3 regions of the Ruegeria sp. AI2 genome follow, and region 2 is predicted to be linked to each of the others. Evidence: riboswitches for the same ligand, from Rfam matches in the RefSeq annotation. Region 2 holds a riboswitch; each other region holds the start of a gene.
The links. Region 2 has a riboswitch for cobalamin ahead of ACR0LL_RS07120 (DUF1636 family protein). Riboswitches for the same ligand answer to the same signal wherever they lie in the genome.
Positions count from the first base shown of each region.

Region 1: linked by a shared signal. The riboswitch ahead of ACR0LL_RS20230 (DUF4198 domain-containing protein) and the one ahead of ACR0LL_RS07120 (DUF1636 family protein) in region 2 are both predicted to bind cobalamin.
Region 3: linked by a shared signal. The riboswitch ahead of ACR0LL_RS15950 (CbtB domain-containing protein) and the one ahead of ACR0LL_RS07120 (DUF1636 family protein) in region 2 are both predicted to bind cobalamin.

Region 1 is NZ_JBQFYB010000023.1:14,994-19,203, forward strand. Features, by position in the region: gene ACR0LL_RS20220 (cobalt ABC transporter permease) at 1-183, opposite strand, end outside; gene cbiM (cobalt transporter CbiM) at 180-791, opposite strand; gene ACR0LL_RS20230 (DUF4198 domain-containing protein) at 798-1,583, opposite strand; cobalamin riboswitch at 1,716-1,914, opposite strand; gene ACR0LL_RS20235 (ROK family transcriptional regulator) at 2,036-3,241, opposite strand; gene ACR0LL_RS20240 (substrate-binding domain-containing protein) at 3,464-4,210, shown strand, end outside.
Region 2 is NZ_JBQFYB010000001.1:1,409,594-1,413,803, forward strand. Features, by position in the region: gene ACR0LL_RS07105 (protein-L-isoaspartate O-methyltransferase family protein) at 1-274, opposite strand, end outside; tRNA gene ACR0LL_RS07110 (tRNA-Cys) at 499-572, shown strand; gene ACR0LL_RS07115 (NAD(P)-dependent oxidoreductase) at 753-1,748, opposite strand; cobalamin riboswitch at 1,851-2,055, shown strand; gene ACR0LL_RS07120 (DUF1636 family protein) at 2,150-2,524, shown strand; gene cobW (cobalamin biosynthesis protein CobW) at 2,529-3,584, shown strand; gene cobN (cobaltochelatase subunit CobN) at 3,588-4,210, shown strand, end outside.
Region 3 is NZ_JBQFYB010000010.1:51,835-56,044, reverse strand. Features, by position in the region: gene ACR0LL_RS15960 (transglutaminase-like cysteine peptidase) at 15-638, shown strand; gene ACR0LL_RS15955 (DUF1636 family protein) at 1,784-2,119, shown strand; cobalamin riboswitch at 2,301-2,516, shown strand; gene ACR0LL_RS15950 (CbtB domain-containing protein) at 2,551-2,721, shown strand; gene ACR0LL_RS15945 (CbtA family protein) at 2,726-3,424, shown strand; gene ACR0LL_RS15940 (hypothetical protein) at 3,489-3,992, shown strand.

The DNA.
Region 1 (4,210 bases), on a different contig from region 2:
GCCCAGCTCGGATCCATCCGGGCCGTTGACGATGACCTCGGCCCCGCTTGCCATGTCGCCGTTGGAAAAGCCGATTTCGCCTTCGATGGCGTCACCGGATTCAAACACTCCGGCTATGACCTTATGCGCCAAGGCAGGTACGGGTGCGCAGCACAGCGCCAGAATGATCGCCAGGTACCTCACGCGGCCGCTCCTTTGACAAACAGCTCGGGCTTGACCTTGCGCGCCAGCAAAACCGCGAACCCGGTCAGGATCGCCTCGATCGCCATGACAGGAATATGTGCAAAGAAAACAAGCTTGGCCGCTGGCAGGAATGCATCCCCGGACAGGGCCAGTGAAAACGCAACCATGCCGGTTGTAGCGGCGATGGCAAAGGCACCACCGACCCCGCCCCATATCGCACCATGCAGAGGTGAGCCATGGGCGATCAGGCGGCCAAAGATCAGTCCGGCCAAAACCGCGGGCAACGCGATGTTCAGGGTGTTTATCCCCAATACCGTCAACCCGCCAAAGCCAAAGAAGACGGCCTGCAGCAAAAGCCCGACGAACAGGGCCGGGAATGCGGCCCAGCCCAACAAAAGCCCGGCCATTCCGTTGAGGATCAGATGCACTGACGAAGGGCCAATCGGCACATGGATCAGCGATGCCACGAAAAAGCTGGCAGACAGCACCCCCGCAGTGGGGATGCGATCAAGATCCAGCGACCTGAGGCCCATGGCAATCCCACCCGCAGCAGCGACGGCTCCGCCGATCACGACAGGGTTGGACAAGGCTCCGTCAACGATGTGCATCTACGGTTACTCCAAATCCCAGGCGCGGATCCAGATGACCGCGTCCTGGCTGAGTTCTTTGCCGTTGTGTTTGGTCACGGGACCGGCGCCGAGCGCCGCAAATCCCCAATATCCGGCTTTTGGAACGCCAAACGTGAAATACCCGTTATCATCCGAAGTTGCGACCAATGCACCACCCGGCATCGGCGAGACCGACGGGGCCGAGGCGGCCGCGCTTTCCATGTCCGGTTCTGCGGCCATGTACTCGATCTCGATCTCGGCACCCGCAACCGGTTGGCCTTCGGCCATAACCCGACCTGTAAACGTCGAACCCGCGATGATGTTGGTTGGTTTGTTGAGCGGGATGATCTCAACCGGCAGGCCCACCGGGTTCATCCAGTCGGTCGGCAGTTCATTGCGGTTCAGGAATGCCTTGGCGATCTGCTGGATATAGATATCCTCAGATCCCTCATAATAGGGCTGGGGAACTGTCACCAGCACATAGTCGCCCGACCGTTTGACGGGAACATAACCTTTGAATGCCGCGCCTTCGTTTTCGCCACCGGTGAAACGTACGGGTTCCAGGGTATCCAGCAGATCGGTTTTCTGACCGTTGTGGATCACGTAGAATTCCTGCGGCTTGTCCAGATCCATGACATGCCCGTTCGAGAACGGATGCCAAAAGATCAGCTTGACCGGAACATTCCCCGGTGCGTCGATCATGGTGTCAGCGGTGTATTCCAGCAGGAAATGCGCATTTGCCATCGCTGGAAGCGCTATCGCCACAGCGGCTGCGGAAAGCAGCTTGGTCATCAATAGTCGTCCTTGTCCCATCGCACCAACCCCGGTACGAGATGCGTTTTGACTGCGGGGATGTCCAAGCTAAGCTGCTTTTTCAAGCATCCTGCTCCGACGCACATCCCGTCGCCGATTAGGAGTGCCCTTGTCAAAGGCACATGTCCGGCAGGTATCCTGACTTGCGGGTCAAAGCGTTGGGCTGGCCTTCCCGGATTAACACCAGTGGCACTTCAGCCCTGCTCGCCGCTTACAGTTGCGGGTGCAGTTGCGGAATTGGGCCAAAGCCCGCACCGCATTCCCTATTGATTCCAGAGCACGCCCCGGAACCGGACATGCCGAGCGGCTTGCCAGACTTCTTCGGCATCCGTCAACGATCAATTGCGCTGGCTGTCAAAAAGTTTAGCGGGCAATGCCCTATTTCCGGCGGATCCGCTTTGGATAACGGTCAGGGTTTTTCGGGAATGAACCTACCCTTCGAGCAGGTATCTTTCCGACAATGGCAAACTGGCCGCGCCCAATGAGCGGGCATCCGGGCCTGCCGTCCCCACCTGCACCAAGGGCCGTTCAAGCCCGGTCAGGTTCATGTCAGATAGTTTGACCTCGACCAATTCCACCAGCCGCGCCTTGATGCCTGCGGGCATCCAGCCATCAATCTTGACAGATTCGAAGTCGATCAGGCTGCAAGACGAGACGATGGCATGTGCGATCCCGTGCGCCGCCTGTTTCAACCAGTTCTCAAGGTGGGTTTCCGGTATGTCCCAATGCTGTGTCGTTTCCCAGATTGAGCCGGCTGTTTCGGCATTCCCACCAACTGCGCGCCCCAGCACATAAAGACTGGCGACATCTATCAATGGTTTCACTCCGCCTGCGTCGTCCGGCACAGGCAATGGACCAAGCGCACCGGCATTTCCCCGCCCTGAAAAGATGGAGCCGTTCAGAACCACCCCGCCTCCGATGAAGAAGCCCACATAAAAATACAGGAAATCTCGTGGGCCTTCCGCAGGGCCAAACACCAGCTCGGCACCGCAGGCGGCCGTTGCGTCGTTTTGCAGGAATACCGGCAAGTCATAGCTTGCGGCCAGCGCGCCTTTCAGGTCCGCGTCACGCCACGGATCCATTTTCTCCTGCGGAACCTGCAATGTCTGCGCCCAGTCCCAAAGGTAGAACGGCATCGCAATCCCAAGACCCGCGATCCGGCTGCGCGCCTCGGGCGACAGTGACGCCATCACTTTGTCGAGGCTTTCCTTGGAAAAGCTCAATGTCGCCTCGGGCGTCGGAAAATCGTAGGTCCGCCGCTCACGGTGCCTGACATTGCCAAGAAAATCCGTCAGCACCAATTCGGTACTGCGCCGCCCGACTTTGAGCCCAAAGAAATAAGCGCCATCCGGGTTCAGGCACATGGGAACCGAGGGCTGCCCGACTTTTCCCCGGATCGGTTCGCCCCGCAGAAGCAGCCCATCGGTTTCCAACTGGCGCATGATGACCGAGACCGTCTGCGCCGACAGCCCGGTCATCCGCGCGATTTCAGATTTTGCGAGGGCCTGATGGCGCCGGACCAGTGACAGGACAAGCCGTTCATTTCGGGCCCGCATTCCACTTTGGTTGGTGCCGCGCATATCTGGCTCGCGTACGCCAGTGGTATTGTCCAAAGAGTTCATTGCAGACACGGCCATCCCCTTCATGACGACAATGTTGAAACCCTTCCTTTCTGTCAATAATAAATAAGAGTGATTTATTTATTGACTCGAAATTCGAATCTTGTGATGGTTTTCACGTTCGATCGGGCCGGTTTTCGCCCGGTCAAACGTATGCCCTGACGGGCATTGGGAAAACTGGGAGGACTACCGATGAAACTTGCGAAACTTGCAGGCGCCACGGCGCTGGCGGTTTCGGCCATGGCAAGCAGTGCAATGGCCGAAGGTGAAACCGTTTGCCTGATCACCAAGACGGATACCAACCCTTTCTTTGTTAAAATGAGAGAGGGTGCGACCGCTAAAGCCGAAGAGCTTGGCATGACGCTGAAGGCCTTTGCCGGCAAAGTCGACGGCGACCACGAAACTCAGGTTCAGGCCATCGAAACCTGCATTCTGGATGGCGCAAAGGGTATCCTGCTGACCGCGTCGGATACGTCGTCCATCGTTCCGGCGGTGCAGCAGGCCCGCGATGCCGGGCTGCTGGTGATTGCGCTGGACACCCCGCTTGAGCCTATCGACTCGGCCGACGCGACCTTTGCCACGGACAACTTCCTTGCGGGGCTTCTGATCGGACAATGGGCAAAGGCCACGTTGGGTGATGCGGCGAATGACGCCAAAATCGCCACGTTGGACCTTGCGGTCAGCCAGCCCACTGTGGATGTGCTTCGCAATCAGGGGTTCTTGCAGGGGTTCGGTGTTGATCTGGCCGATCCGAACGTGATCGGCGATGAAGACGATCCGCGTCTTGTTGGCAGCGATGTCACCGCTGGCAACGAAGAAGGCGGCCGCCGCGCGATGGAGAACCTGCTGGCCAAAGATCCGATGATCAATGTGGTGCATACCATCAACGAACCGGCGGCAGCGGGCGCTTACGAGGCGCTCAAGGCTATCGGACGCGAAAATGACGTGTTGATCGTTTCCGTCGATGGCGGCTGCCCCGGCGTGCAG
Region 2 (4,210 bases):
AATACCCCATTGCCGGAGCGATATCGAGGACCATCTCATCCTTGGATATGTTCAGCGCGTCCAGCATTTTAGCCAGGGTCCGCGGCTCCAACATGCTGCGCCCGTCCCCCAGATCAATCAGGCCGTCCACATAGGCCGCCTCGCGTTGAGAATCGGGCACGAAGCTTTCCCGCGGAACACTCAGCATCGCCTCAATGATCGGGAACTTGGTGACGTCAGAGGGGCGGATCTGTGTATCAACCATTGTGCGGCGCCGGGCTGCGAAGTCAGTCATTGGATATCTCGTCTCATTCCCAAAGATGTCGGGCTTGTGCCATATCCTGAACCTTCCAGCAACGCCCCTGTTGCCGCAACCTGAATCTTGATCACCTCCTTGGGCGTGGACGTCGGCAAATTTCGATCTTGCCGGCAATTTCGAGCGCAATCCACTGGACGCCCCAGAGGAAAGCTGTTAAAAACCCAGTCACACCACGGCAAGTATTTGATTTTACTTGAAAAGGCGAGTTGGCGGAGTGGTGACGCAGCGGATTGCAAATCCGTGTACACCGGTTCGATTCCGGTACTCGCCTCCAACAACATCCTAATCGCTGACTTGGCCCCGCAGTACGCGCGTGTGACGCTTGGTATTTTCAGACGTTCATGGCCCGCGATTCTGTCGAACAGCGGGCCAGATATGACGTGTTTTTTTTCAGAACACCTGCCTACCCCTGCTCGTTCACGGGGCGCGATGTAGTCTGGTGTTTGCCTTACGTTCAGGCGCGCCCTTGTGGCACAACCTCGTATCCCGGCTCTTCCGGCTCATCATCCGTCATTTCGGCTGGAAAGCCCGGGGCGGTGATATCCAGGCCGGTTGCCTCTTCCAGCCGTTTGATAATATTTGGTGAAAGCTCGCGTTCGCCATAGCGCGCGATACCATCGTTAAAGATGTTGATCATCACCGGGTTTATTTCCAGCGGCACCCCGGCGCGGTCGGCGACCTCCTGAAACAAACCGATATCCTTCTTCACCAGATCCATGGTGAAGGAAATATCGCGCGACCCGTTCAGGATGACCTGACTTTCGGTTTCGTGCACGAAGGACGTGCCGGACGAGATTTTGATCGCCTCATAGGTCGTGTTCAGATCCATCCCCGCAGCCTTTGCCGTGACCAGTGCTTCGGCGCAGGTGATCAGGTTGGCAGTGGCAAGATAGTTGGTCATCACTTTCAACACCGAGGCCGAGCCCAACTCGCCGGTGTGCAAAACCCGGCGGCCCATTGTCGTCAGGAACGGCAGAATTCGTTCAAACGTTTCCCGGTCACAGCCCGCAAAGATCGAGATATTGCCCGTCGCGGCACGGTGGCACCCGCCAGAAACCGGGCAATCCACAGCTGCACCGCCGCGCGATATGACTTCGGCACCCAGGCGTTTGACTTCGGCTTCGTCCGTGGTCGACATCTCCATCCAGATCTTGCCGGGGCCCACTTCGGGCAACATCTCCTGCATGACTGCGTCCGATGCTGCCGGAGACGGCAGACAGGTGATCACCGCATCGCAATCGCGCATCAGCTGGGCGGGCCCTTCTGCCGCCTTTGCGCCTTTGGCGACAAATTCGGCCACCAGATCTGCGTTCAGGTCATGAACAGTCAGGTCAATGCCATTGCGCAAAAGGGATCCCGATAGCTTGCCGCCAACGTTACCCAGACCGATAAATCCCACTTTCATATGACGCATCTCCAAGTTCGTCGTTTTCCCGTCATGCGACCACATACCGAACACGCACTTCATGCCGCCGAACGACGCCTACAGGTCGCTTTTTTCACCTTGGCTTATTTGTAGCGCGCGAACCGCTTGACAAGCGGGTCGGCGGTGCCGCATGTCCCGGACGTTGGTGTCGGCAACAGCCGATGAAAAGGGAATGCGTCAACGGTTCATCCGCCAAGCGCAGCCGCCCCCGCGACCGTGACCGGAGAGGATGCCCAATGCCACTGGCCTGTGCCGGGAAGGCGGGACATCCGACAGAGCGACCGCTCTGGCATCCGCAAGCCGGGAGACCTGCCAACACCCGAAGTTGAAACCGGGCGGGGTGTTCCGGTGTCGGGTCCATGTGCAGACGTGGTGCCCGCATGAAACCCCGTCCCCCGCGAAGAGGATTTGGGGGGATGAGAGACATGACCGAGACCGCACCGGTAGAACTACTGGTCTGCACGACTTGCCGCCGGGGTCTGCCCGTCGAGGATGACGCTGAGCGTCCCGGCACATTGTTGCACAAGGCCTTGGAACAGGCTGCCCTGCCAGATGGCATCATTCTGAAACCTGTCGAATGCCTTTCGAACTGCGATCAGGGCTGTTCCATCGTTCTTCGGGGCGGGCCGGATCGCTGGACCTTTGTTTACGAGAACCTGAACGAAATCGATCACGTCGATGTCATCATCGATGGTGTGACCAAGTATCTGGCCACAGACGATGGTCTGGTGAAGTGGCGCGACCGTCCTGAACATTTCCGCAAAAACTGCGCCTCGCGCATACCCCCGATTGGAGGCTGAGATCATGTCGAACCTAGAAAAACTTCCCGTCACCGTGATCACCGGCTTTCTGGGCTCGGGCAAAACCACGCTGGTGCGCCATCTGATGCAGAACCCGCAGGGAAAGCGGCTGGCGATTGTTGTTAACGAGTTTGGCGATGTGGGTGTTGATGGCGACATTCTGAAATCCTGCGCGATACCGGATTGCCCTGCGGAAAACATCATGGAACTGGCAAACGGCTGCATTTGCTGCACCGTGGCTGATGATTTCATCCCGACCATCGAGGCGCTGATGGCGCTGGAACCGCGCCCGGATCACATCCTGATCGAAACATCCGGCCTTGCACTGCCCAAACCGCTGCTGAAAGCATTTGATTGGCCTGATATCCGTTCGAAAATCACCGTTGATGGCGTGATTGCGCTGGCCGATGCCGAGGCCGTGGCCGCCGGTCGCTTTGCTCCGAACGTTGAAGCGGTGGATGCCCAACGGCTGGCTGATGACTCGATTGATCATGAAACACCCTTGTCCGAGGTGTTCGAAGATCAAATCTCGTGTGCGGATATCATCCTGCTGACCAAGCCCGATCTGGCAGGTCCCGAAGGTGTCGCGAAAGCCAAACAGATCATCGCCGCCGAGGCACCGCGGCCGCTTCCCGTTGTCGAAGTCGCCGAGGGTGTCGTCGACGTACGTGTCGTGATTGGCCTTGAGGCTGCCGCCGAAGATGACATGGACGCGCGCCCGTCACATCACGATGGCCATCACGATCATGAGCATGACGATTTCGAGAGCATCATCGTCGAGTTGCCGGAACAGACCGACCCTGCGGAACTGGTAGCCAGAATCGAACGTCTTGCGACTGAGCTGAATATCCTGCGCGTCAAAGGCTATGCCGCCGTCGCTGGCAAACCGATGCGCCTGCTGGTTCAGGCTGTCGGCGCGCGGGTTCGTCACCAATACGACCGCCCATGGGAGCCCGGTGAAGAGCGCCGCTCGCGCCTGGTCGTGATTGCCGAGCATGACGACATCAAAGAGGCCGAGATCCGTGATATCCTCGTGGGTGTGACCGAGGTTGCCGAGTAAGTCATGCACGTCGTCTTTCGCGAAAGTCACGGGCTCGAGGAAACCGAGACCCCAACCGATCTGGGCCAAAGCCCGGGTGATCTGGTTGTGCTGTCCTTTTCCGACAGTGACCTGGGCGCTTTCGCGGCGGGCTGGCATCGCGGCGGCGGGCCTGAGGGGCGGATGCCCACGATGCGGCTGGCCAATCTTGCGGCGCTGAAGCACCCTCTGTCCGTCGATACCTATGTCGAACAGACACTTGAGGGCGCAAAGGGCATCCTGATCCGTCTGATAGGTGGCGTGCCCTATTGGTCTTACGGGCTGCAACAGGTTCTGGCACTGGCGCAGGCCAAAGGCATCGCGCTGGCCGTTTTACCGGCGGATGGGCGCGAAGACGCTCGGTTGGATGAGTATTCGACCCTGCCCCTCTCGACCCTGCGGCGGCTGGCACATCTGTGTGACATCGGCGGCGAAATCGCCGCGCAGGCCGCATTGGCCCAGATGGCGTTGGCAGCAGGACTTTATGCCGGGCCGGTGATGGGCGCGAAAACCCTGCCCGAATGCGGTGCGTGGTGTCCAGATCAGGGTGTCGTCCCGGTGGGTTCCGCATTCCAGAACGATACGAAACGCATCCTTGTCACCTTTTA
Region 3 (4,210 bases), on a different contig from region 2:
TTCGAGGAACGAGCATGGAGAAGGCAGATATGACAAATCCCACGTTAGTTCAGAGAATGTTATCGAAAAACCTGCTGGGTTATCTCCCAATGATCTGTTTTATATGCAGCTTTTTTGTGTCTGCCGCTACATTACAAGCCTCTGAGCTTCCCTCGATCGGTCTTGACAGAAAGATTGAAGCGCCATCCGGTGCCAAAACACTATGCAAAGATTACTCTTGGGCGTGCGCGAGCGCTCGTAGTTCTGGTCTGTCCGTGGCACAAGAAAATCAGATCGTTAAAACGATCAACACGCGCGTCAATCGGAGAATCCGTGCCGTTTCGGATCAAAGCCAATACGGGACAAAGGAATACTGGACACTGCCGACGCAAGGGTCAGGAGATTGCGAAGACTTCGCTTTGCAAAAGAAGTTTGAACTTGTGCAGAACGGTGTGGATCCTACGAAGCTACTAATCGCGACCGTCTTGGACACCAATCGCAATGGCCATGCTGTTCTAGTCTATCGCTCGAGTGAAGGCGATTTGGTTCTGGACAATGTTACCAACAGGATCAAAACGTGGAAGGAAACAAGGTATCTTTTCCTACGAATACAGGACCCGATTCACCCTGATCGTTGGGTACAGGTTTCTAGCGGCTAAACCATTGGGTAGACATTGGTTGCCTCTCGCAATTGATGTCACGACCTGCATTGTTCTGGGCGCATAGTTGAGTTTCGATGCTCAGTCCGACTCGTCCATCTGCTTGTGTTTGCACCATTGCGTGTGAACGAATTCGATCCGCGCGCCAGATATCTCGGAGGTGTCGTATTGGCCTACTGTTGGGATTCCGCAAGCCATACACGTAGACAATGGGCGCGTTTCCGCAGCGAAACCTTCCATTTGACCCGCTCAGATTGGAGTATCTCCGTCAAGTAAAGGCCACCGGGTCGAGCGCGTTACGGCGAAGATATCGAACGCCTGATTAGGACGACCATGGAGGCCGTTCATCTACTTTAGGGAAGAACGCAATTATCCCCCAAGGATAAGGGGAAATGCGACGGCTCCGGCACTGCGTCGATGACATTGGAGGAGTTCGAAGACTGGCTGCACCCGGAGATATGCCGTTATCACAACACCCATCACACCGGGTTGCGGCGAGAACCGATGGCGGCATGGGCGATCCTCGGTTGTAGTGACGCAGACAGAAAAGTTGTTAATGCCGAGGCGTTTCGCATCAGCGTACTTCCTTTTGAATGTCGTCGGTTGTCGCTACGCATTCAGTCCCATGATCGGTCGTGGTAACCGAAAGGTAACCATCAAGCACGAACCCCGCTATATGTCCCGGATCTAGACTGTAATTGACGATAGAACGAACCTAGTTACGCGCAACAAGAACCTGTCGCGTCTCGGAATTCGCCTTGGGAGGCGCGGTGCGCGCGGACCTGAAAATAGGCGTGTCATGGCGAGCCGATCCCGGAGGCAATGCTGTTTCAGATTATTGAAGAACAAAGATGTTTCGCGTGAGCTGTTTCCACTTCATCGCCTACCACCTGCTTCAGCTCAGTCTCACGTAGAAACTTAAAAATTTTTTCGTCTGATGGTTGCTTCTTCGCCCTGCCAAATCCCCGTCTCGCACTCGGTGTATTTGCAAAGTTTTCGAGGGCTAGGGCTCATGTGTCCTTCCTGCCTGAGTATGGACTCTTTTCCAGACTTAGAGTCAAAACACGTATTGAAACTGAGCTAACAACCGACCAGCAAATATGAAATCTCAGATGGAAGTTCTCGATCAAGGATCAGCCTGACGCATGTGCCTACCTAACCTCACGCTTTGCAGAACCTGCCGCGACGCGGATTCCACCCTTTATGATCAATTAGCCGCAACGCTGGAGGCATCGGGGGTGCAAGCCGAGTTGCAGCAAGTGGATTGCATGTCCGGTTGTCACCGACCACAGACGTTGGCGGTGCGACAAAGCGGCAAGACCGCCTATCTTTTCGGTGAGGTTACGGTTGTCGATCTTCCGGACATAATGATCTTCATGCGGATGTATGAGGACAGTACTGACGGCGACTTCGCTGACGCCAGGAAGCTAGGTAAGCTACGTTTCAAGGCGATTGCACGTATACCGGCACAAAAAAGATAGCCAACATGCAACTTGCCGACCAAAGCTCCGGTGTCGAGTTTTCAGCTTACAGTTTGTGTTTTTCGACTTAGCCTTCTGCACTGAACGGCTAAAATCTAAACCAAGCCTGCCATTACCTAAGATTGACCGCTGCAGAATACTATGATGTCGCTTTCGTACTTGACGGAACAAAGCACTATGGAACAATAAAGGCTTCTACGGTGTCCAAAGGTGCCTACGCACTGGGACTGAAACGGGAATGAGGACGGTGCACCAAACTACCGCACTGAAGCCTTGACCGCCCCCGCGACTGTGAGCGGCGAGCGGCCTTCCAATACCACTGGCGTAATGGCGCTGGGAAGGGGGAAGTCTGCTGTGACCTGCGAGTCAGGAGACCGGCCGTAGGATGGACACAACATATGCCGTCGGGTGTGACGGCGAGGAGGATTAAAATGACGACAAAAACGATCAAGGCATCCGCCGCTGGCGCATCCTTTCTGCCTGCAGTATTCGCCGTGGTTCTGGGTCTAGGGATCATTACCGTGACTGGCCATGTTCAGGCTTCTGGCCTGCATGACGCGGCTCATGATGTGCGCCACGCAACTGGCTTCCCCTGCCACTAAAACAATGTTCAGTCGTATTCTGACCAGCGGCTTGTTCGCTGGTGCAGCAGCGGGGCTGATTGCCGCCCTTCTGCAGTTGTATTTCGTGCAGCCAGTGCTACTTCACGCCGAGCTCTATGAGGGCGGCGACCTGGTGCATTTTGGCGCTGATCCCGTAACTGCGCATCCCGACCTGCCCGGCATGTTCGCCGAGCCGATGCGCGATGGTCTCAGCATTATCTTCACCATGCTTACCTACACCGGCTATGCGCTAGTCCTGGCGGCGCTGATGTCAGTAGCCGAACGTCAGGGGCATGAGATCAACGGCCGCACCGGCCTGCTTTGGGGTCTTGCGGGCTTTGTCGCCTTCCACTTTGCTCCTGGCTTGTCACTGGCTCCAGAAGTTCCCGGCGTAGCGGCAGCAGATGTGGGAGTGCGTCAGATCTGGTGGACGGTCACCGTTGCCGCAGCCGGCGTAGCCATGTGGCTGATTGCCTTTGGAGGTAACCTGGTAAGCTACCTGATTGCGGCCGTGCTGCTAATGGTACCGCATATTATCGGGGCCCCTGAGCCTGAGAGTTTCTCTGGGCCGGTTCCGACCGAGATCGGGGCGCTTTTTGCTGCCCGGGCCTTCGGCATCGGCATGGCCGCCTGGGCACTCTTAGGCAGTTTCACCGGCCACTTCTGGCAGACAGAAGGCAAGCGCGCAGGCGCTGCAGTCTGATCGCGCTCCTCCATTGCTACCCCGCTGGTTACACCGGCGGGTTTTTTTTATTGAGGATGACAAGATGTCCCGTTCTCTTGCTCTCTTTGCCATCGGACTTGTCTTTGGCGGCGGTGCTGGCTTTGTGATTGCCGCCAGCAGCGGTAGCACCTTTGAGAGCCATGACCATACTGACCCGGCCCAACACGGCGGCAACATGGAGATGGCAGCGCACGACCACTCCGCTGCCACTAATCTGCCTGCCGACAGCGACGCCCCCAGTGTGGCGATCCAGATGATTAAGGATCCTATGGCGGGCTGGAATCTGCGTGTGACACCGCAGAACTTTCGCTTTGCTCCGGAAAATGCCTCCACGGCTGACGTTCCAGGCGAAGGTCACGCGCATGTTTATATCAACGGCGAAAAGCTGGGCCGCCTTTATGCCAATTGGTTACACCTTCCGTCGCTCCCCGATGGCGATGTTGAAGTAAAAGTTTCTCTCAATGGCAACAGCCACAGCCCTCTGATGGTTGAGGGTGTGCCCGTGGAGGCCAAAGTGACCGTGCAGCCTGACGGCGATGACTCCTGATTGACATTCCTGGCTGAGAAGACAACTACGCGGATTCAGCGGGTCTAAGCGGCAAGTACAGCGTGCGCGCGGGTTTTTGCCGCTCTGTATCCAAGGACAGATAAGCTGTTGCAAAGCCGCGCCGAATTCCCGTCTTGTTCCTTTGGCTTGCATCGTCGGAAACCGAAAACATGAAGCAACTACAATGGGCATTTCGGTTCTTTCCATTGCTTTTTTGA